One region of the Kitasatospora setae KM-6054 genome, then DNA from elsewhere that is predicted to be linked to it. Evidence: predicted binding sites of a transcription regulator. Region 1 holds the regulator's gene; each other region holds the start of a gene.
The links. Region 1 encodes HrcA, which represses chaperone genes, less so after heat shock. Its sites were predicted from a motif close to TTNGCACTCNGNNNNNCNGAGTGCNAA; they were not measured.

Region 1 (7,115 bases):
GATCACCGCGTTCTGCGGGTTGCGGCCGGTGGCGAAGGCGTTGGGCATGTCGTTGTCGGCGACCGCGACCCGGGGTTTGGGCATGTCGGCCAGCGCGCAGAGCCGGTCGACCGCGCCGTGCAGCTGCGGGTACTGCTCGGGGGTCACCCGGTGGGCGCCCATCGCCCGCTCGGTGATCCTGTCGGAGAACCAGAACTGGGCGACGAACAGGCCGCCGGAGATCAGCACGACCAGCGGCCAGGCGCCGCGCAGCAGCACGATCAGCAGGCCGGTGAAGCCGACGTAGACCAGTCCGATCAGGAACATGGTGGTGACCATCCGGCCGGTCAGGCCGCGGTCGGGGGTGAACCGGGAGTGCCGGGACGCCGACATCGCTGCTCCTCCTCTGCCTCGCGCGGGCCGGACCCGGCCGCTCGGCCGGCCGCCCCGCTCGCCTTCGATGCTGCCACCGGCCGGGCCCGCGGGCACCATCCGAAACGGGTCGAATCCGCCCGGAACCCGACACGCCGGGCGCCCGGGCGGGCCGCATTCGGACGAGGATCACGCGGGCGGACCGTTCCTGCCGTCAGGCCCGGGCCGTACACTGGCAGATACGGTGCTGGCACTCTGACCGGTTGAGTGCCAGGCCGGCCCGGACAGCGGAACGACGGACGACGACGGAGGTGCGTGCCCCATGCCGGACGACGGCAAGCCCGACGGCCGACTGATCGACCCGCGGCCGTCCGTCCGACCGCTCGACGAGCGGCGGCTCGCGGTGCTCCGGGCGATCGTCCAGGACTACGTGGGCACCGAGGAGCCGGTCGGCTCCAAGGCCCTGGTGGAGCGCCACAACCTGGGCGTCTCCCCGGCCACCGTCCGCAACGACATGGCCGCGCTGGAGGAGGAGGGGTACATCCACCAGCCGCACACCAGTGCGGGCCGGATCCCCACCGACAAGGGCTACCGGCTGTTCGTCGACCGGCTGGCCGAGGTCAAGCCGATGACCCCGCCGGAGCGCCGGGCGATCCGGCACTTCCTGGAGGGCGCGGTCGACCTGCACGACGTGGTGGCCCGGACGGTGCGGCTGCTCGCGCAGCTGACCCGGCAGGTCGCGGTCGTCCAGTACCCGTCGCTGACCCGTTCCACCGTGCGGCACATCGAACTGGTGTCGCTCACCCCGACCAAGCTGATGCTGGTGCTGATCACCAACACCGGCCGGGTCGAACAGCGGATGGTCGACTGCCCCGCCCCGGTCGGCGAGGCCCTGCTCGGCGATCTGCGGGCCAGGCTGAACGGCATGGCGGGCGGCTGCCGGCTGCCCGAGGTGCCGACCGTCCTGGAGGACCTGCCGGCCGGCTTCGAGCCCGCCGACCGGCCCACCGTCAGCACCGTGCTGACGGTCCTGTTCGAGGCCCTGGCCGAACAGAACGAGGAGCGGATCATGCTGGCGGGCACCGCCAACCTGACCCGCTTCGGCCACGACTTCCCGCTCACCATCCGCCCGGTCCTGGAGGCCCTGGAGGAGCAGGTGGTGCTGTTGCGCCTGCTGGGTGAGACGACGGACTCGGCGATGACGGTCCGGATCGGCCACGAGATCGCCTACGAGGGGCTCAATTCCACGTCCGTCGTCTCGGTCGGTTACGGTTCGGGCGACCAGAGCGTGGCAAAACTGGGAGTGATCGGTCCGACCCGGATGGATTACCCGGGCACAATGGGGGCGGTGCGCGCGGTGGCACGGTACGTCGGCCAGATCCTGGCGGAGTCGTAACGGCAACGGCGCAGCGGAACGGCGCAACAGGCAGCGTGCTGTCGCAGGCACTTCAAGAGGCGGAACAAAGCGGAGCATTTGGTGGCCACGGACTACTACGCGGTACTCGGCGTCCGACGCGACGCGGGGCAGGACGAGATCAAGAAGGCGTTCCGGCGCCTCGCCCGTGAACTGCACCCGGACGTCAACCCGGACCCGAAGACGCAGGAGCGGTTCAAGGAGATCAACGCCGCCTACGAGGTGCTCTCCGACCCGCAGAAGCGTCAGGTCTACGACCTCGGCGGCGACCCGCTGTCGCCCGGCGGCGGGGGCGGCTTCGGCGCCGGAGCGGCCGGGTTCGGCTTCTCCGACATCATGGACGCCTTCTTCGGCGCCGCGACCGGCCAGCGCGGCCCGCGCTCGCGCACCCGCCGCGGCCAGGACGCCATGATCCGGCTGGAGATCACCCTGGAGGAGGCCGCCTTCGGCACCACCAAGGAACTCCAGGTCGACACCGCCGTCACCTGTACCACCTGCAGCGGCGAGGGCGCCGCGCCCGGCACCTCCGCGCAGACCTGCGACATGTGCCGCGGCAAGGGCGAGGTCTCCCAGGTCACCCGGTCCTTCCTGGGCCAGGTCATGACCTCCCGCCCCTGCCCGCAGTGCCAGGGCTTCGGCACCGTCGTCCCGACCCCGTGCCCCGAGTGCGCCGGCGACGGCCGGGTCCGCGCCCGCCGCACCCTCACCGTCAAGATCCCGGCCGGCGTCGACAACGGCACCCGGATCCAGCTGGCCGGCGAGGGCGAGGTCGGCCCCGGCGGCGGCCCGGCCGGCGACCTGTACGTCGAGATCGCCGAGACCAGCCACCCGACCTTCCAGCGGCGCGGCGACGACCTGCACTGCACCGTCACCATCCCGATGACCGCAGCGTCGCTCGGCACCCAGGTGCCGCTGCAGACCCTGGACGGCCTGGAGGAGGTCGACATCCGGCCCGGCACCCAGTCCGGCCAGTCGATCCCGCTGCACGGCCGCGGCATCACCCACCTGCGCGGCGGCGGCCGGGGCGACCTGATAGTGCACGTCGAGGTGCAGACGCCCACCAAGCTCGACCCGGAGCAGGAGGAGCTGCTGCGGCGGCTCGCCATGCTGCGCGGCGAGGAGCGTCCCTCCGGGCAGTTCGCGCCCGGCCAGCAGGGCCTGTTCTCCCGGCTGAAGGACGCCTTCAACGGCCGGTGAGACCCGTACGACCCGGGCCGGGAACGGCGCAGGGGCTGCGTGCCCCCGCCGGTCCCGGCCGGTTTTTTTGACGGCCCCGCGATGGGCTCCTGCTGAGAGGACCGCTGCCCCGATGACCGCACCCGTGTTCGTCGTCGACGACCTGACGGGGGCCGCCCCCGGCACGACCGTCCGCCTCGACGGCGCCGAGGGCCGGCACGCCGCCGCCGTCAAGCGCCTCCAGCCCGGCGAGGCGCTCACCCTCGCCGACGGCCGCGGCCGCGGCGCCGACGGCACCGTCAGCGCGCTGCACGGCAAGGACGCCCTCGACGTGCTGGTCGCCGCCGTCCGCGAGGAACCCGCCCCCGCGCCCCGGATCACCGTCGTCCAGGCGCTGCCCAAGGGCGACCGCGGCGAACTCGCCGTCGAGACCATGACCGAGGCCGGCGTCGACGCGATCGTGCCCTGGGCCGCCTCCCGCTGCATCACCCAGTGGAAGGGCGAGCGCGGCGCCAAGGCGCTCGCCAAGTGGCGGGCCACCGCGCGCGAGGCCGGCAAGCAGGCCAGGCGGCTGCGCTTCCCCGAGGTCGGCGACGCCCTCACCACCCGGCAGCTGCTGCCGCTGCTCGCCGCCGCGGACTTCGCCGCCGTCCTGCACGAGGAGGGCGCGCTGCCGCTGGCCGGCGCGGACCTCCCGGCGGCCGGCGAGATCGTCCTGGTGGTCGGGCCCGAGGGCGGCGTCTCCCCGGACGAGATCGCCGCCTTCGCGGAGGCCGGCGCCGCCCCGTACCGGCTCGGCCCGTCCGTGCTGCGCACCTCCACGGCGGGCGTCGCGGCCGGCGCGCTGCTGCTCGGGCGCACCGGGCGCTGGGGGTAGGTCCGCGGGGCCGGGGTTCCGGAACCGGCAACCGCGTGGTCCCGCAACCTCTGACGTTCGGTGAGCCGGGCGCCCTAGGGTGGCAGGATGACGGAATCGACGCGCGGCTACCTGCGCCACCCCCACCTGCATGGCGACGTCGTGGCCTTCGTCGCCGAGGACGACGTCTGGCTGGCGCCGCTGGAGGGCGGCCGGGCCTGGCGGTTGACGGCCGACCGGGCGCCCGTGGCGACACCGCGGTTCTCGCCGGACGGGCGGTCGCTGGCGTGGACCTCGACCCGGGACGGCGCGCCGGAGGTGCACGTCGGGGCGGTCGAGGGCGGCCCCGCCCGGCGGCTGACGTACTGGGGCAGCCCGTTCACCGCGCTGGTCGGCTGGACCGCCGACGGGCGGCCGGTCGCGATCACCGCCGCCGGGCAGGAGACGATCCGCCGGACCTGGGCGTTCGCGCTGCCGCTGGACGGCGGGGAGCCGGAGCGGCTGCCGTACGGGCCGATCGGCGCGCTGGCCTTCGAGCCGGTGCCGGAGGGCGCGAGCGGCGGGCGGGTGCTGCTCGGCACCCACAACCGGGAGGCCGCGCACTGGAAGCGCTACCGGGGCGGCCGGGCCGGGCGGCTGTGGATCGGCGCGGCCGGGTTCGAACCCCTGCACGCCGGCCTGGACGGGCAGCTGGAGTGCCCGATGTGGGTCGGCGACCGGATCGCGTTCCTGTCCGACCACGAGGGCACCGGACGGCTGTACTCCAGCCTCCCGGACGGCTCCGACCTGCGGGCGCACAGCCCCGCCGGGGACGGCTTCTACGACCGGCAGGCCGCCACCGACGGCACCCGGGTGGTCTGGCAGCGGGCCGGCCGGCTCTGGCTGCTGGACGACCTGGACGGCGCCGCGCCGCGCCCGCTGGACGTCGCCCCGGCCGGGCCGCGGACCCGGCGCCACCCGCACCCGACGCCCGCCGCCGGACAGGTCGAGACCGCCGCCCCGGACCGCACCGGCCGGGCCGCCGCCGTGGTGGTCCGCGGCACCGTGCACTGGCTGACCCACCGGGACGGCCCGGCCCGGGTGCTGGACGAGACGCCCGGGGTGCGGAACCGGCTGGCCCGGGTCGTCCCGGGCGAGGACGGCGCGCAGGGCGCGGTCTGGGTCACCGACGCCGACGGCGACGACGCGCTGGAGTACGCCCCGGCGGTGCTCGGCGCGGAGCGGCGGCGGCTGGCGGCCGGGCGGCTCGGCCGGGTCCGCGCGCTGGTGGCCTCGCCGGACGGCAAGCAGCTCGCGGTGGCCGCGCACGACGGCCGGGTGCTGCTGGTGGCGCTCAGCGACGGCGCGGTCAACGAGCTGGCGCGCAGCGGCGACGGCGAGGTCAGCGGGCTGGTGTTCAGCCCCGACTCGGCGTGGCTGGCCTGGTCGCAGCCGGTGCTCGGCCCGTGGTCGCTGCGCCAGATCATGCTGGCCGACCTGACCTCGCGCACCGTCAGCGAGGCCACCCCGCAGCGCTTCCACGACTACTCGCCGGCCTTCACCGCGGACGGCGCGCACCTGGCGTTCCTCTCGGTGCGGACCTTCGACCCGGTGTACGACCAGCACGCCTTCGACCTGTCGTTCCCCGGCGGCACCCGCCCGTACCTGCTGACGCTGGCCGCCGACACCCCGTCGCCGTTCGGCCCGCGGCGGGCCGGCCGGCCGGTCGGCGGCGAGGAGGACGACGCCAAGGACGGCGAGAAGGAGGCCGCCGCGGTGCCGGTCACCCGGGTCGACCTGGAGGGCCTCGCGGACCGGATCGTGCCGTTCCCGGTGGAGGCGGGCCGGTTCGGGGTGCTGCGGGCCGCGAAGGACGGGGTGCTGTGGACCAGGTACCCGTTCAGCGGTGAACTCGGCGACAGCGCCGCCTCGTTGGACGACGAGCCGGCCCGCACCGCGCTGGAGCGGTTCGACCTGGGCAAGCGCCGGGCCGAGGAACTGCTCTCCGGCGTCGACGCGTTCGCGGTCAGCGGGGACGGCGCCCGGCTGGCCGTGCTGGACGGCGGCTCGCTGCGGATCGTCCCCGCCGACCAGAAGGCCGCCGAGGACGAGGAGGCGGACGTCGACCTGGAGCGGATCCGGGTCACCGTCGACCCGGCCGCCGAGTGGCGGCAGATGTTCGACGAGAACGGCCGCCTGATGCGGGACAACTTCTGGCGGGCCGACCTGAACGGCGTCGACTGGGCCGGCGTGCTGGAGCGCTACCGGCCGCTGGTCGACCGGGCCGGCAGCCACTCCGACCTGGTCGACCTGCTCTGGGAGACGGTCGGCGAGCTCGGCACCTCGCACGCCTACGTGCTGCCGCCCGGCCGCGGCACCGAGGCCGCCCGGCGACAGGGCCTGCTCGGCGCCGACCTGGTGCGCGACGGCGAGGTCTGGCGGGTGGCCCGGGTGCTGCCCGGCGAGTCCTCCGACCCGCGGGCCCGCTCCCCGCTGGCCGCGCCCGGCGCGGCGGTCCGCCCCGGCGACGCGCTGCTGGCGGTCAACGGCCGCCCGGTCGACCCGGTCACCGGCCCCGCCCCGCTGCTGGCCGGCACCGCGGACCACCCGGTCGAGCTGACCGTCCGGGGCGCGGACGGCGCCGAGCGGCACCCCGTCGTGGTGCCGCTCGACGACGAGGAGGCGCTGCGCTACCACGACTGGGTGGCCGGACGGCGGGCCGCCGTCCGCGAGCTGTCCGGCGGCCGGCTCGGCTACCTGCACGTGCCCGACATGCAGAGCGCCGGCTGGGCGCAGCTCCACCGCGACCTGCGGTTCGAGATGTCGCTGGAGGGCCTGGTGATCGACCTGCGGGAGAACCGCGGCGGCCACACCTCGCAGCTGATCGTCGAGAAACTGGCCCGCCGGATCGTCGGCTGGAACCACGGCCGCGACCTGGCCCGCCCCGACCCGTACCCCGGCGACGCCCCGCGCGGCCCGGTGGTCGCGCTCGCCAACGAGTTCTCCGGCTCCGACGGCGACATCGTCAACGCCGCGATCCAGGCGCTCGGCATCGGCCCGGTGGTCGGCACCCGCACCTGGGGCGGCGTGATCGGCATCGACAGCGCGTACACGCTGGTCGACGGGACGCTGGTGACCCAGCCCAAGTACTCGTACTGGGTGGAGGGCTACGGCTGGCACCTGGAGAACCGCGGCGTCACCCCCGACGTCGAGGTCCCGATCGCCCCGCAGGACTGGGCGGCCGGGCGGGACCCGCAACTGGAGACCGCCGTCCGGCTGGCGCTGGAGTCGCTGGAGCGGACCCCGGCGAGGACCGCGCCCCCGCTGGAGTGACGGCCC
Region 2 (7,115 bases), 2.0 Mb from region 1:
GCCCGCCGCACCGGCGGCGCCGTCGAGGACGTCACCGACGCCGAGGTGGTCGAGGCGATCAAGCTGCTCGCCCGCACCGAGGGCGTCTTCGCCGAGACCGCGGGCGGCGTGACCGTCGGCGTGCTGAAGAAGCTGGTCGAGACGGGCCAGCTGGACCCGTCCAAGGAGACCGTCGCGATCAACACCGGCGACGGCCTGAAGACCCTCGACGCGGTCGCCGACGCCGGCATGACCGCCGTGATCCGCCCGACGCTGGAGTCCTTCCGCGCCGCCGGCCTCGCCACCGCCTGACCCCCCCCCACGCCCCAGCCCGAGGAGCAGCCCATGAGCGCCACCGTCCGCATCCCGACCATCCTGCGCACCTACACCGGCGGTGCCGCCGAGGTGACCGCCGAGGGCGCCACCCTGTCCGCCGTGATCGCCGACCTGGAGGCGAACCACGCCGGCATCGCGGCCCGCCTGCTGGACGACACCGGCAAGCTGCGCCGCTTCGTCAACGTGTACGTGAACGACGACGACGTGCGCTTCGCCGAGGGCCTGGAGACCGAGATCAAGGACGGCGCCTCGGTGTCGATCATTCCGGCGGTGGCCGGCGGCTGCTGACCGCCCCGCGTCGCCGTCGCCGCCGCCCGGTCCGGAATTCGATTTCCGGACCGGGCGGCGGTTTCGTGCGTACCGGGGCCATTCCGGCGCCCGGGCTGCCCGCCATTCGGGCGCCGCGGTTGCCGCCGCGTTTACCTGCGGTTTTTCGCCGGGCAGCCCGCCGGAATTCCTCCGGAGCGGAAGGAGTAGAGTGCCGGACGAGGCCGTTCCCCGCTTCCGCCCGGTTCAATCATCGTTTTCCGCCGCATGCCCCGCCGGTGCGGGCCCCGCTCGCCCCGAGTGCGTTCCGCGCCCGTTCCACGCCGGTTCCGCGTCGGGCCCGTGTCGGTTCCGCCCGCCGGGCGGTCGGCGGGCGGTCGGCGGTCCGTTCTGTCAGGCCGCCGTCAGAATTGTTCCGGCGTTTTGCGGCAGAGCGTCCGTTATGCCCCATGGCAATTGTCGATGAATGTTCCTTTCGCCCCGTCATATCCCCTGCCAGGTCCGGGCATTCCCCGGAAATTGGGCCTGTTGCAGAGGGCGCATATCCGGATACATTCAGCCGCGACAGAGGCTGCGCCGTACGGGGGGGAGTCCCCAGGCCGGCCTTCCAGACCTCCGGGTCCGCGTCCCGCGGATCTCTGAAGGGCCAGCACAGCACAAGGGGAGTTTGCAATGGCTCAGGGCACCGTCAAGTGGTTCAACGCCGAGAAGGGCTACGGCTTCATCGCGGTCGACGGTGGAGCGGACGTGTTCGTCCACTACAGCGCGATCCAGATGGACGGATACCGCACCCTGGAAGAGGGTCAGCGGGTCGAGTTCGAGATCTCGCAGGGTCAGAAGGGCCCGCAGGCCGACATGGTCCGGGCCGCCGGCGCCTGACGGCCCGGTAGACCGCACGCACCGAACCGCGGGCCCGTCCCGACGCCACGGCGTCCGGGGCGGGCCCGTCGGCCTGCCCGGGCCCGCGCGGCGGCCCGGGAGCGGCCCGCGCGGCGGTCCGGGAGCGGCCCGGTGCCGGCTCGCTGTCGGCCCGGGAGCGGCCCGCGGCCGGTGCGTCCGGGCGGCCCGGCGGGGCCCAATGGGCTTGCACTCGACACCCGAGAGTGCTAATCATTGGCGTTAGCACTCACCGTGTGAGAGTGACAAACGGACCGGGCCGGTGAGGCCCCGGAAGCGGTAGGGGAAGGGACCCCCGCTCTCCTGGGCCGTCCGTCGCGGGCACCCCTTGGTCCGAGCAGTCGACCGTGTCCCGGAGGACCACTTCTGATGGCCAAGATCATCGCCTTTGACGAGGAAGCCCGCCGCGGCCTTGAGCGTGGCATGAACCAGCTTGCCGACGCCGTGAAGGTCACGCTCGGCCCCAAGGGTCGCAACGTCGTCCTGGAGAAGAAGTGGGGCGCCCCCACGATCACCAACGACGGTGTCTCCATCGCCAAGGAGATCGAGCTCGAGGACCCGTACGAGAAGATCGGCGCCGAGCTGGTCAAGGAGGTCGCCAAGAAGACCGACGACGTCGCGGGTGACGGCACCACCACCGCCACCGTGCTCGCCCAGGCGCTCGTCCGCGAGGGTCTGCGCAACGTCGCCGCCGGCGCCAACCCGATGGCCCTCAAGCGCGGCATCGAGAAGGCCGTCGCGGCCGTCTCCGACCAGCTGCTGGCCCAGGCCAAGGACGTGGAGACCAAGGAGCAGATCGCCTCCACCGCCTCCATCTCGGCCGCCGACACCCAGATCGGCGAGCTCATCGCCGAGGCGATGGACAAGGTCGGCAAGGAAGGCGTCATCACCGTCGAGGAGAGCAACACCTTCGGCCTGGAGCTCGAGCTCACCGAGGGCATGCGCTTCGACAAGGGCTACATCTCCGCCTACTTCGCCACCGACCTGGAGCGCATGGAGGCGAGCTTCGAGGACCCGTACATCCTCATCGCCAACTCCAAGATCTCCTCGGTCAAGGACCTCCTCCCGCTGCTGGAGAAGGTCATGCAGAGCGGCAAGCCGCTCGTCATCATCGCCGAGGACGTCGAGGGCGAGGCCCTGTCGACCCTGGTCGTGAACAAGATCCGCGGCACCTTCAAGTCCGTCGCCGTCAAGGCCCCGGGCTTCGGCGACCGCCGCAAGGCCATGCTCGGCGACATCGCCATCCTGACCGGCGGCACCGTGATCTCCGAGGAGGTCGGCCTCAAGCTCGAGAACGCCGGCATCGACCTGCTCGGCACCGCCCGCAAGGTCGTCATCACCAAGGACGAGACCACCATCGTCGACGGCGGCGGCGACAGCGACCAGGTCGCCGGCCGGGTCAACCAGATCCGCGCCGAGATCGAGAACTCCGACTCGGACTACGACCGCGAGAAGCTCCAGGAGCGCCTCGCCAAGCTGGCCGGCGGCGTGGCCGTCATCAAGGCCGGCGCGGCCACCGAGGTCGAGCTCAAGGAGCGCAAGCACCGCATCGAGGACGCGGTGCGCAACGCCAAGGCCGCCGTCGAGGAGGGCATCGTCGCCGGTGGCGGCGTCGCCCTGCTGCAGGCCGGTGTCGCGTTCGACAAGCTGGAGCTGGAGGGCGACGAGGCCACCGGTGCCAACATCGTCCGCGTGGCGCTCGAGGCCCCGATCAAGCAGATCGCGACCAACGCCGGCCTCGAGGGCGGCGTCGTGGTCGAGAAGGTCCGCAACCTGCCCGCCGGCCACGGCCTGAACGCCGCGACCAACGAGTACGTCGACCTGGTCGCCTCCGGCATCATCGACCCGGCCAAGGTCACCCGCTCCGCCCTGCAGAACGCCGCCTCCATCGCGGCGCTGTTCCTCACCACCGAGGCCGTCATCGCCGACAAGCCGGAGAAGGCCGCCGCGGCCGCCGGCGGCGGCATGCCGGGCGGTGACATGGACTTCTGATCCGGCCCACCGGCTCGGATCGGTCAGTCTCACGCCGTGAGGGCGGCCTCCTTCGGGAGGCCGCCCTCACGGCGTTCTCGCCCGGGTCACCCCTTCGTGGGACGCTGGGGCCATGGACGGTTTCGGTGGCTCCGGGTCCGACTACCTTGAGCACGAGCGACGGCAAGAGGAAGAGGGGAGTTCCGAGATGGCGGTCATGGCGGTCGAGTCGGACCAGCAGTGGTCCTACCTGCTGGACACCTGGCGGGAGCTGGACGCCCCCGAGGGCTGGCGCACCGAGATCGAGGGAGGCCGGATCCAGTTGGTGCCACCGCCGAACATGGATCACAACGTGATCGCCGTGTTGATCAGCCGCGCGCTCACCAGGCGCCTGCCGGACGACCTGGGGGTGTTCCAGACCGCGGGAGTGCAGATCGCCCGGATGGAGAAGCTGTACATCCCGGACCTGCTCGTGGCGGGGATGACGGGCTTGCCGAAGGAAGGGCCGCTGGACGCGGCAGAGGCCCTGCTGGCCGTCGAGATCACCTCGCGCAGCACGGCTCGGCTGGACCGGACGAAGAAGCTCTGGGGCTACGCGCACGCGCCCGTCCCGCTCTACCTGCTGGTCGACCGGTTCGACGAGCCCGGGCCGACGGTGACGCTCTACTCCGAGCCCTCGGACGGGGCGTACGGGCAGAGCGTGCGGGTGCCGTTCGGGAAGCCGGTCGAGCTGCCGGCGCCGTTCGACTGCGTGCTGGAGACGGCCGACTTCCCCCTGCCCTAGCGGAGTGCGGGACAATGGGCGGATGGCCAGTTCCGACATCGAAGCCGCCCTGCACAACGCGCGGGCGCTGATCCTCGCCGACCTGACCGCCCGCGACGTCGCCGAGGCGGCGATCGTGTCGTTGCTGGAGGACGCCGTGACGCACCGGCGGTGGTGGCTGGAGCAGTGGCCGGCGGGGTGCGAGTTCGTGCTGGGGTTGATCGCGCAGGACGTGCAGGACGCGCTGCTGGAGTCGTACGGGCGGTGGCCGCTGTGCACGGCGTGCGCGGAGGAGGAGGACGATCCGCACGCGCTGGGGGTGGAGCCGGAGTTGGGGGCGGACCCGCACTGGGTGTGCGGGAAGCGCGGTGTGGCGGTGGCGCCGGTCGGGGGGTTGGCGTGATCCTGGTCGACCCGCCGGACTGGCCCGGGCACGGCAGGTGGTGGTCGCACCTGGTCAGTGACGTCTCACTGGACGAACTGCACGCCTTCGCCGCCGAGTTGGGCGCCCCGGCGAAGGGCTTCGAGCGGGACCGCCCCCAGCCCCGAGGGGGCTGGGAGGTGCCCCCTTCGACATCCCGGCGGCCTGGTACGAACGGGCGGTGGCGCTGGGCGCGGTGCCGGTGGGCAGCAAGGAGCTGGTGGCCCGGCTGACGGCGGCCGGGCTGCGGGTGCGGAAGGCGCGGGGTTAGGCTCCCGCGGGGGCCTCCAGGGCGGCGAGTTCGGCGTGCATGTTGGCGCGGGCCCGGGCGTCGTAGCGGGCGTGGGCCTCGGGGGTGCGGTAGAGCGCGGGCAGGGTGAGGAGTTGCCGGAGGATCGCGGCGCGGCCCTCGCGGAAGGCGTCCGGGGGGACGAAGGAGTACTCGTCGCGGATCGCGGCGGTGTAGGCGGCGTACGCCTCGGGCGGGCCGCCGAGGACGGCGAGGTCGGCGTCGCAGAGCACTTCGCCGTCGCGGTCGCCGGGGGCGGGGTGGTGGGTGGTGGTGAGTCGGACCAGGCGGTCGACCTCGTGGACCAGCGGTTCGGGCAGGCCGGCCTCGCGCAGGGCGCGGCAGGCCAGGGCGGCGCTGCGCTCCTCGTTCTCGGAGCGGTCGGGCCGGTAGACGGCGTCGTGGAACCAGGCGGCGAGCCGGACGGCGTCGGGGTCGTCGGCGTGGGCGGCGAGTTCGTCGATCCGGTCGAGGACGTCTTCCAGGTGGGCGGTGGTGTGGTAGCGGCGCTGCGGCTCGGCCCAGCGGGCGAGCAGGTCGCGGGCGTAGGGCTCGGGGTCGGCGGTGGCGCCGCAGCGGGTGAGCAGGTCGTGCCAGCGAGCGGACAGCGATGCGGTCATGGCGCTCATTCTGCTCCTGTCCGGGGGGTGGGTCGCCATGGCCTAGCCTATATGTAGTTCACCGACTTATCTCGCACACTTGAGTAGTTCGCTCCGGCCCGCTATACATACTCGGTATGCAAGATGTTCCGCTGTTCCGAGGGGGAGCCATGACCGGACCGAACGCGCAGGCCGTCCTGCGCCTGGAGGGGGTCGGCCGCACGCACGGCCGGGGCGCGGCCGAAGTGCACGCGCTGCGCCGGATCGACCTGGAGCTGCGGGCCGGGGAGTTCCTGGCCGTGATGGGACCGTCCGGCTCCGGCAAGTCCACCCTGCTCGCGCTGGCCGGCGGCCTGGACCGCCCCTCCATCGGCCGGGTGCTGGTCGAGGGCGCCCCGCTGGAGGGCCTGAGCCGGGCCGGCCTGGCGGACGTCCGCCGCCGCTCGGTCGGCTACGTGTTCCAGGCGTACAACCTGCTGCCGTCGCTGACCGCCGCCGAGAACATCGCGCTGCCGCGCGAACTGGAGGGCGTCGGAGCCCGTGCCGCCCGCGCCGAGGCGCTCGCCGTGCTCGCCGAACTCGACATCGCCGAACTCGCCGACCGCTTCCCCGAGGACATGTCCGGCGGCCAGCAGCAGCGCGTCGCGATCGGCCGGGCGCTCTCCGGCGAACGCCGGCTGGTGCTCGCCGACGAACCGACCGGCGCGCTCGACTCGCTGGCCGGCGAGGCCGTGCTGCGGGTGCTGCGGGCCCGCTGCGACGCCGGGGCCGCCGTCATGATGGTCACCCACGACGCCGGCCACGCCGCCTGGGCGGACCGGGTCGTCCGGCTCCGCGACGGCCTGATCGCCGAGGACGGCCGCCCCGCCGAAGCGGCGGCCCGCCGGTGAGCGCCCTGCGGGCGGTGCTGCGGATCGCGCGCCGCGACGCCTGGCGGGCCAAGGGCCGCAGCGCCCTGGTCGCCGCGATGATCGCGCTGCCGGTGCTCGGCGCGACCGGCGTCGACGTGGTGCACCGCAGCGGCCAGCCCACCGCCGACCAGCGCGCCGACCGCCTGATGGGCCGCGCCGACGGCCTGATCGGCGCCCACGACCCCGGCCGGACGATCGAACAGGCGGTCTTCCCCGCCGACGGCGTCCGCACCCTGCCGCAGCGCCCCGACGCCGCGCCCGGCCCCGAACAGCTCCGCGCCGCCGGCACCGAACCCGCCGCGCTGCTCGGCGAGTTGCTGCCGCCCGGCAGCGTCCTCACCCCGGCCCGCACCGGCCCGGTCGCCGCCGTGCGCAGCCGCGACGGCCTGGCCGCCACCGACACCTTCGAGGCCGACCTGACCGGACGGCTCTGGCAGGGCCGGATCGACCTGGTCGCCGGCCGCGCCCCCGCCGCCCCGCACGAGGCCGCCGCCACCCGCGCCCTGCTGGACGCCGCCGGCCTGCGGATCGGCGACACCGTCACCGTCCGCGGCCTGGAGTCCACCCCGTTCACCCTGACCGGCACCGTCGAGCACCCCGGCGACCTGAACGCCGTCGAACTCGTCGCCCGCCCCGGCGAGTTGTACCGGCAGCTGGACGAGGCGCAGGCCGCCGCCGGACT
Region 3 (7,115 bases), 660 kb from region 1:
GGCGCGGCCGGCCTGGAACGCGTCGAGCTGTTCACCGCGCCCGGCGAGCGGGTGCTGCTGATCGCGCTCTGGGCCGGCGAGCCCGGGCCGGTCCCGGACCCGCCCGCGGGCCTGCTGGCCCGCCCGGTGCACCGCTGGACCTTCACCCGCACCGATGTCGGGTAGGCAACCGGCCGGCAGGTAGCGTGCGTCCTGGAACATCGACACACATGTAGAGGCAATCGGGGGCACCGGTGGGCGTGCGGGGACGGATCGGGTACGGGGCGGGCGCGCTCGCGGTGCTGCTGGCGGCGAGCGGCTGCGGCTCCGGGGGGCCGGCGGACCGGCCGCCGGTGTCCGCCGCGCCGCTCACCGGCTCCGCGCCGGCCGCCGCCCCGTCCGGCGGCGGCAGCAGCGCGAGCGCGAGCGCGCCCGCCCAGGACACCGTGCCCGCGGCCGCCTGGGCGAAGTGGGGCCTCAAGCCGCTGCCCAAGGCGCCCGCGCCGCCCGCCGACCGGCCGATCAAGCTGGCGAAGACCGGGACGGTGCCGGTGTTCAGCGAGGTCCCGACCGCCGACAAGGTCGTGTTCATCACCATCGACGACGGCGCCGAGAAGGACCCCGAGTTCGTCCGGATGCTCACCGACCTCAAGGTGCCGATCACGATGTTCCTGACCAAGGACGTGATCAAGGCCGACTACGGCTACTTCAAGCCGCTGCAGGCGCTCGGCAACAGCATCCAGAACCACACCGTCAGCCACCCGCAGATGAGCAGGATCCCCGCCGCCCAGCAGAAGGCGCAGGTCTGCGACGACCAGGCCGCCCTCACCGAGCAGTACGGCACCGCGCCGTACCTGTTCCGCCCGCCCTTCGGCGACGGCGCCAACACCCCGGCGCTGAACACCGCCGTCCAGGAGTGCGGGCCGCGCGCCGTGGTGCTGTGGCGGGAGTCCATGCAGATCCACGACATGCAGTACCAGGCCGCCGACAAGAAGCTCCGCAACGGCGACATCATCCTCGCCCACTTCCGCGGCCCGTCCGAGCTCAAGGGCGAGAAGATGACCGAGATGTTCGGCGAACTGCTCAACCGGATCCAGGAGCAGGGCTTCGCGGTCGCCCGCCTCGACGACTACATCGCCAGGCCGGCCGGCTGACCCAGCATCATCAGCGGGCCGGCCGCGGTGCGGGCCACGATCACCGTCACCGCGTTCGGCCCGGCCGGCTTCAGCTGCCGCCGCAGCTCCTCCGGGACGACCGAGGACACCCCGCGCTTCTTGATCACCACGGTGCCGATCCGGCGCTCCTTCACCAGCGCCTTCAACCGCTTCACCTGGAACGGCAGCACGTCGGTCAGCTCGTACGCCTGCGCGTACGGCGTCGGCCGCAGCACGTCCGAGGTGACGTACGCGATCATCGGGTCGATCAGCCGCCCGTCCACCGCCGTCACCACCTCGGCCACCATCCGGCCCCGGATCACCGCGCCGTCCGGCTCGTACAGGTAGCGCCCCACCGGGCCCACCGGCGGGGCGGGCAGCGCGCCGCCGGAGAGCGAGTGCGGGCCCGGCAGCAGCGTCGCCCGGTACGGCTCGGCGGCGGCCGTGCCGAACCACAGCACCGCCTCCTTCACCTCGCCCCGGTCCGACACCCACTCCGCCTCGGCGCCCTCCGGCACCAGCTCGTGCGGGATGCCGGGCGCCACCTTCAGCGCGCCGAACCGGGCGCCGCGGGCCGCCTCCACCGCCCAGGACAGCGGCGGCGAGTACGCCTCCGGGTCGAACACCCGGCCCTGCGAGGTGCGCCGGGCCGGGTCGGTGAACACCGCGTCGAAACCGGCGGTGTCGACGTCCGCGACGTCCGCCCGGCGGACCTCCACCAGCTTCGCCACGCCCAGCGCCGCCGCGTTCGCCCGGGCCACCTCGCAGGTCAGCTCGTCCCGGTCGACCGCCAGCACCGCGATCCCGGCCCGGGCCAGCGCGATCGCGTCGCCGCCGATCCCGCAGCACAGGTCGGCCAGCCGCCGCACCCCCAGCGCCGCGAACCGGCCCGCCCGCCACTCGGCCACCGAGCGCCGGGTCGCCTGCTCCACCCCGTCCCGGGTGAAGTACATCGAGGCGGCGTCCGCCCCGAACTTCGCCTCCGCCCGCTGCCGCAGCCGGGCCTGCTCGAACGCCGCCCGGACCAGCTCCGCCGGGTGCTCCCGCCGCAGCCTGGTCGCCAGCGCCAGCTCCCCGGCCGCCGTGAACCCCCGCAACTCGGCCAGCAGCGCCTGCCCCTGCTCGGTCAGCAGCGCCCGGAACGACTCGATCTCCACCCGGCCATTGTCCCCGCTCGGGGCCGGGGTCAGTGCCGCACCAGCGTCAGCAGCGCCACCAGCACCAGCAGGCCGGGCCCGGCCGACAGCACCGCCGGCGCGATCCGGAACCCCCGGCGGACCGCCGCCCGCACCCCCAGCACGATCGCCCCCGCCCACAGCGCCAGCAGCAGCAGGCCCACCACCAGCATCCCCACCCCGGCGCCCGCCCGGCCGTCCGGGCCGCCGATCGTCGGGTCGTCCGCCACCGCGAAGCCCATCATCACGGCCATGAACAGGTACGGGAAGGCGATCAGCAGCGGCAGCTCCAGCGCCAGCATCCACAGCGCGTGCAGCGCGTCCCGGCCGGCCGGGCGTCGGTTCCTCGTCATGTCCCCAGGCTGGCAGGGGAGTTGGCGCGCCGCCTGAGCCTTGGTACTCAACCCGCGCGGGGCCGTGCTCAGCGGCCGAGGAAGAGCGGGGCCAGCGACCCGGCCGCCGCCAGGGCGGCGGCCGGCCACAGCGCGGCCAGCGTGATCCACATCCGCCGGACGGCGGCCACCCCGGTGCCGACGCTCAGCACCAGCACGCAGCCCAGCAGCACCGCGCCGGTCAGCCAGAGCGTCCGGTCCAGGTGCTCGACCGGGTGGTCGGCATCGACCAGCATCCCGAAGAAGGACACCAGCACCAGGCGCGGCGCGAACCAGGCGGGCGGCAGCAGCAGCGCCAGCATCCACGCGAGGTGCGCCAGTTGGCGGGGGGCCGGGGGCGGGTTCTTCGTCATGCCCGGAATCCTGGCCGGTCCGGGCGCGCGCCGCCTGAGTACGGGGGCTCATCCCCGGGCCGTCCGGCGGCTCGTCCGGGGGCGTGCGGCGGCTGTCGGGCGCGAATCCGACACGGCGGCGTTGGCACTCTGGTTGACTGAGTGCTAACGGCGTTCTAAGGTCGTTTCTGGCACTCCCCCCAGGGAGAGTGCTAACGCGATGAAACGTGTCCGACCCCCGCGACGGCGGGCCCGGGAAATCGCCACCTACCTGATAGACAACCCCGTAATCTCCGAAGGGGAGCTCGGACGTGACCACCAGCAGCAAGGTTGCCATCAAGCCGCTCGAGGACCGCATCGTGGTCCAGCCGCTCGACGCCGAGACCACCACCGCCTCCGGCCTGGTGATCCCGGACACCGCCAAGGAGAAGCCTCAGGAGGGCGTCGTCCTGGCCGTCGGACCGGGCCGCTTCGAGGACGGCCAGCGTCTGCCGCTCGACGTCGCCGTCGGTGACATCGTCCTGTACTCGAAGTACGGCGGCACCGAGGTGAAGTACCAGGGCGAGGAGTACCTCGTCCTCTCGGCCCGCGACGTCCTCGCGATCATCGAGAAGTAAGACGTCCGCGCAGTAAGACGTCCCAGCCCGCCCCGGATCCGTGTCGCACCGACAGGGGCCCGGGGCGCGGTTGTTGCTCCACGTACGCAGACCCAACCCTGAGGAAACGGGACCATGGCGAAGACCCTGCAGTTCGACGAGGACGCCCGCCGCTCGCTGGAGCGCGGTGTCAACAAGCTGGCCGACACCGTCAAGGTGACCATCGGCCCCAAGGGCCGCAACGTCGTCATCGACAAGAAGTTCGGCGCCCCGACCATCACCAACGACGGTGTGACCATCGCCCGCGAGGTCGAGCTCGACGACCCGTACGAGAACCTCGGCGCGCAGCTGGTCAAGGAGGTCGCCACCAAGACCAACGACGTCGCGGGCGACGGCACCACCACCGCCACCGTGCTGGCCCAGGCCCTGGTCAACGAGGGCCTGCGCAACGTCGCCGCGGGCGCCGGCCCGGCCGCCCTGAAGAAGGGCATCGACAAGGCCGTCGCCGCCGTCTCCGAGCACCTGCTCTCGGTGGCCCGCGAGATCGAGGGCAAGGACGACATCGCCGCCGTCGCCTCCCTCTCCGCCCAGGACGCCCAGGTCGGCGAGCTGATCGCCGAGGCGATCGACAAGGTCGGCAAGGACGGTGTGATCACCGTCGAGGAGTCCAACACCTTCGGCGTCGAGCTCGAGTTCACCGAGGGCATGCAGTTCGACAAGGGCTACCTGTCGCCGTACTTCGTCACCGACGCGGAGCGCCAGGAAGCCGTCCTGGAGGACCCGTACGTCCTGATCACCCAGGGCAAGATCTCCTCCATCCAGGAGCTCCTGCCGCTGCTGGAGAAGGTCCTGCAGGCCGGCGCCTCCCGCCCGCTGCTGATCATCGCCGAGGACGTCGACGGCGAGGCCCTCTCCACCCTGGTGGTCAACAAGATCCGCGGCACCTTCAACGCGGTCGCGGTCAAGGCCCCCGGCTTCGGCGACCGCCGCAAGGCGATCCTCGGCGACATCGCCACCCTCACCGGCGGCCAGGTCGTCTCCGAGGAGATCGGCCTCAAGCTCGACCAGGTCGGCCTGGACGTGCTCGGCACCGCCCGCCGGATCACCGTCACCAAGGACGAGACCATCGTCGTCGACGGTGCCGGCGACTCCGCCGAGGTCGCCGGCCGCGTGGCCCAGATCAAGGCCGAGATCGCCAACACCGACTCCGACTGGGACCGCGAGAAGCTCCAGGAGCGCCTCGCCAAGCTGGCCGGCGGCGTCTGCGTGATCAAGGTCGGCGCGGCCACCGAGGTCGAGCTCAAGGAGCGCAAGCACCGCCTGGAGGACGCCATCTCGGCGACCCGCGCCGCGGTCGAGGAGGGCATCGTCGCCGGCGGCGGCGCCTCGCTCGTCCACGCCGCGAAGGTCCTGGAGGGCGGCCTCGGCCTCTCCGGCGACGAGGCGACCGGTGTCGCCGTCGTCCGCAAGGCGCTCGCCGAGCCGCTGCGCTGGATCGCCCAGAACGCCGGCCTGGAGGGCTACGTCATCACCTCCAAGGTCGCCGAGCTGGAGGCCGGCCAGGGCTACAACGCCGCCACCGGCGAGTACGGCGACCTGGTCAAGGCCGGCGTCATCGACCCGGTCAAGGTCACCCGCTCCGCGCTGGAGAACGCCGCCTCGATCGCCTCCCTGCTGCTCACCACCGAGACCCTCGTGGTGGAGAAGAAGGAAGAGGAAGAGGCCGCGGGCCACGGCCACTCGCACGGCGGCCACGGCCACAGCCACTGAAGCGCTAGCCGCTAGCCGCTAGCCGGCGAAGGCGAGAGCAGGGGCGCGGGGAACCCGCGCGGCCGGCCCCGCACCTCCGTGGTGCGGGGCCGGACCGCCGGGACCTCGCGCCCTTTCGCGTGCGCGGGGCGTCCGGCGGGTTCCGTACAGTTGACGGCGTGATCGAAGCCCGCCACCTCCGCGTCCTGCACGCCGTCGCCCGGACCGGGTCGTTCTCCGCCGCGGCGCGCGAACTGGGGTGCACCCAGCCCGCGGTGAGCCAGCAGATGAAGGCGCTGGAGAAGGCGGTCGACACCCCGCTGGTGGTCCGCTCCGGGCGGGAGACGCGGCTCAGCGAGGCCGGGCGGGTCCTGCTGCGGCACGCGGACGGGATCCTCGCCGGGCTGTCGGCCGCCGAGGAGGAGGTCGCGGCGATCGCCGGGCTGCGGGCCGGGCGGGTGCGGCTGGTCTCGTTCCCGACGGCCAGCTCGACGCTGGTGCCGCGCTCGGTGGCGCAGGTGCGGGCGGCGCACCCGGGGGTGCGGATCTCGCTGGTGGAGGCGGAGCCGACCCAGGCGCTGGCGATGCTGCGCGGCGGCGAGTGCGAGGTCGCGCTGGCGTTCCGCTACCCGGACTCGCAGGGCGGGCTGAGCCTGCCCTCCCCGCACGCGACGCTGCGCGAGGCGCGGGCCGAGGCCGCGCTGGAGGCGGCGGCGACGGCGGCCGCGAACGACTGGTCGGAACTGGTGGTGCGCCCGCTGCTGGACGACCCGCTGGTGGGCCTGGTCCCGGCCGGGCACCCGCTCGCGGGCCGCGGCGAGGACGCCCCGGTGGACCTCGCGGAGCTGGCGGGGGAGCAGTGGATCGCCGGCTGCCCGCAGTGCCGGGGCCACCTGGTGGAGCTGTGCGCCGACGCGGGCTTCGCGCCGGCGATCGAGTTCGCGACCGACGACTACCCGGCGGTGGTCGGCCTGGTCGGCGCGGGCCTGGGGGTCGCGGTGCTGCCGGGGCTGGCGCTGGAGTCGGTGCGGCACCCGGGTGCGGCGGCGGTGCCGGTGCGGGTGGCCTCGGGGGAGCCGGCCCGGCGCGAGGTGGTGGCGCTGACCCTGCCGGACCTCGCGGAGGTTCCGGCGGTGGCGCTGATGCTGGACCAGCTCGCGGCGTCGGCCGCCACCCGCTGACCGCGGGGCGCGGCGCCGGCCGGGGACGGGCGGGCGACGCGGCCGGGAGGCCGGAGGCGCGGGCCGCTGCGGCGGGACGGCCGCGGCGGGGGCGAACGGGTGAGCGGGTGAACGGACGGGACGGACGGGACGGACCGGGCGGACGGGGGAGTCAGCGCCGGATGGTCTGCGGCATCGCCAGCGGGACCTCGGCCAGCCGGTTGCGGGAGCGGCCGAGCAGCTCCTCGCGTTCGTCCTCGGTCATGCCGCCCCAGACCCCGTAGGGCTCGCGGACGGCCAGGGCGTGGGTCGCGCACTGGGCGCGGACCGGGCAGCGCATGCAGACCTCTTTGGCGCTCGTCTCGCGGGAGGTCCGGGCCGCGCCGCGCTCGCCCTCGGGGTGGAAGAACAGCGAGCTGTCGACACCGCGGCAGGCGGCGGAGAGCTGCCAGTCCCAGAGGTCTGCGTTGGGGCCGGGGAGGCGGGAGAAATCTGCCATGGCTCATTCCCTTCATGGCTCGTGGCCCGGCGGGCCCGCCGCGGTCACTGCGGCGAGGCTGCACGGAGCCGGTACGGAC

Region 2: a site for HrcA is predicted at 1,702-1,728, ahead of groL (chaperonin GroEL). Genes of this name have one in related genera too.
Region 3: a site for HrcA is predicted at 3,175-3,201, ahead of groES (co-chaperone GroES). Genes of this name have one in related genera too.

Annotation. Positions count from the first base shown of each region.
Region 1 is NC_016109.1:2,850,019-2,857,133, reverse strand. It holds gene htpX (zinc metalloprotease HtpX) at 1-372, opposite strand, end outside; gene hrcA (heat-inducible transcriptional repressor HrcA) at 674-1,747, shown strand; gene dnaJ (molecular chaperone DnaJ) at 1,829-2,962, shown strand; gene KSE_RS12575 (16S rRNA (uracil(1498)-N(3))-methyltransferase) at 3,075-3,818, shown strand; gene KSE_RS12570 (S41 family peptidase) at 3,906-7,109, shown strand.
Region 2 is NC_016109.1:4,874,163-4,881,277, forward strand. It holds gene thrC (threonine synthase) at 1-291, shown strand, start outside; gene KSE_RS21740 (MoaD/ThiS family protein) at 325-603, shown strand; gene KSE_RS21745 (cold-shock protein) at 1,255-1,461, shown strand; gene groL (chaperonin GroEL) at 1,849-3,471, shown strand; gene KSE_RS21755 (Uma2 family endonuclease) at 3,659-4,234, shown strand; gene KSE_RS21760 (hypothetical protein) at 4,257-4,616, shown strand; partial or broken gene KSE_RS21765 (DUF4031 domain-containing protein) at 4,613-4,905, shown strand; gene KSE_RS21770 (HD domain-containing protein) at 4,902-5,543, opposite strand; gene KSE_RS21775 (ABC transporter ATP-binding protein) at 5,693-6,412, shown strand; gene KSE_RS21780 (FtsX-like permease family protein) at 6,409-7,115, shown strand, end outside.
Region 3 is NC_016109.1:3,508,005-3,515,119, reverse strand. It holds gene KSE_RS15365 (hypothetical protein) at 1-165, shown strand, start outside; gene KSE_RS15360 (polysaccharide deacetylase family protein) at 234-1,133, shown strand; gene KSE_RS15355 (class I SAM-dependent methyltransferase) at 1,109-2,290, opposite strand; gene KSE_RS15350 (hypothetical protein) at 2,320-2,661, opposite strand; gene KSE_RS15345 (hypothetical protein) at 2,730-3,053, opposite strand; gene groES (co-chaperone GroES) at 3,344-3,649, shown strand; gene groL (chaperonin GroEL) at 3,764-5,398, shown strand; gene KSE_RS15330 (LysR family transcriptional regulator) at 5,557-6,558, shown strand; gene KSE_RS15325 (WhiB family transcriptional regulator) at 6,710-7,036, opposite strand.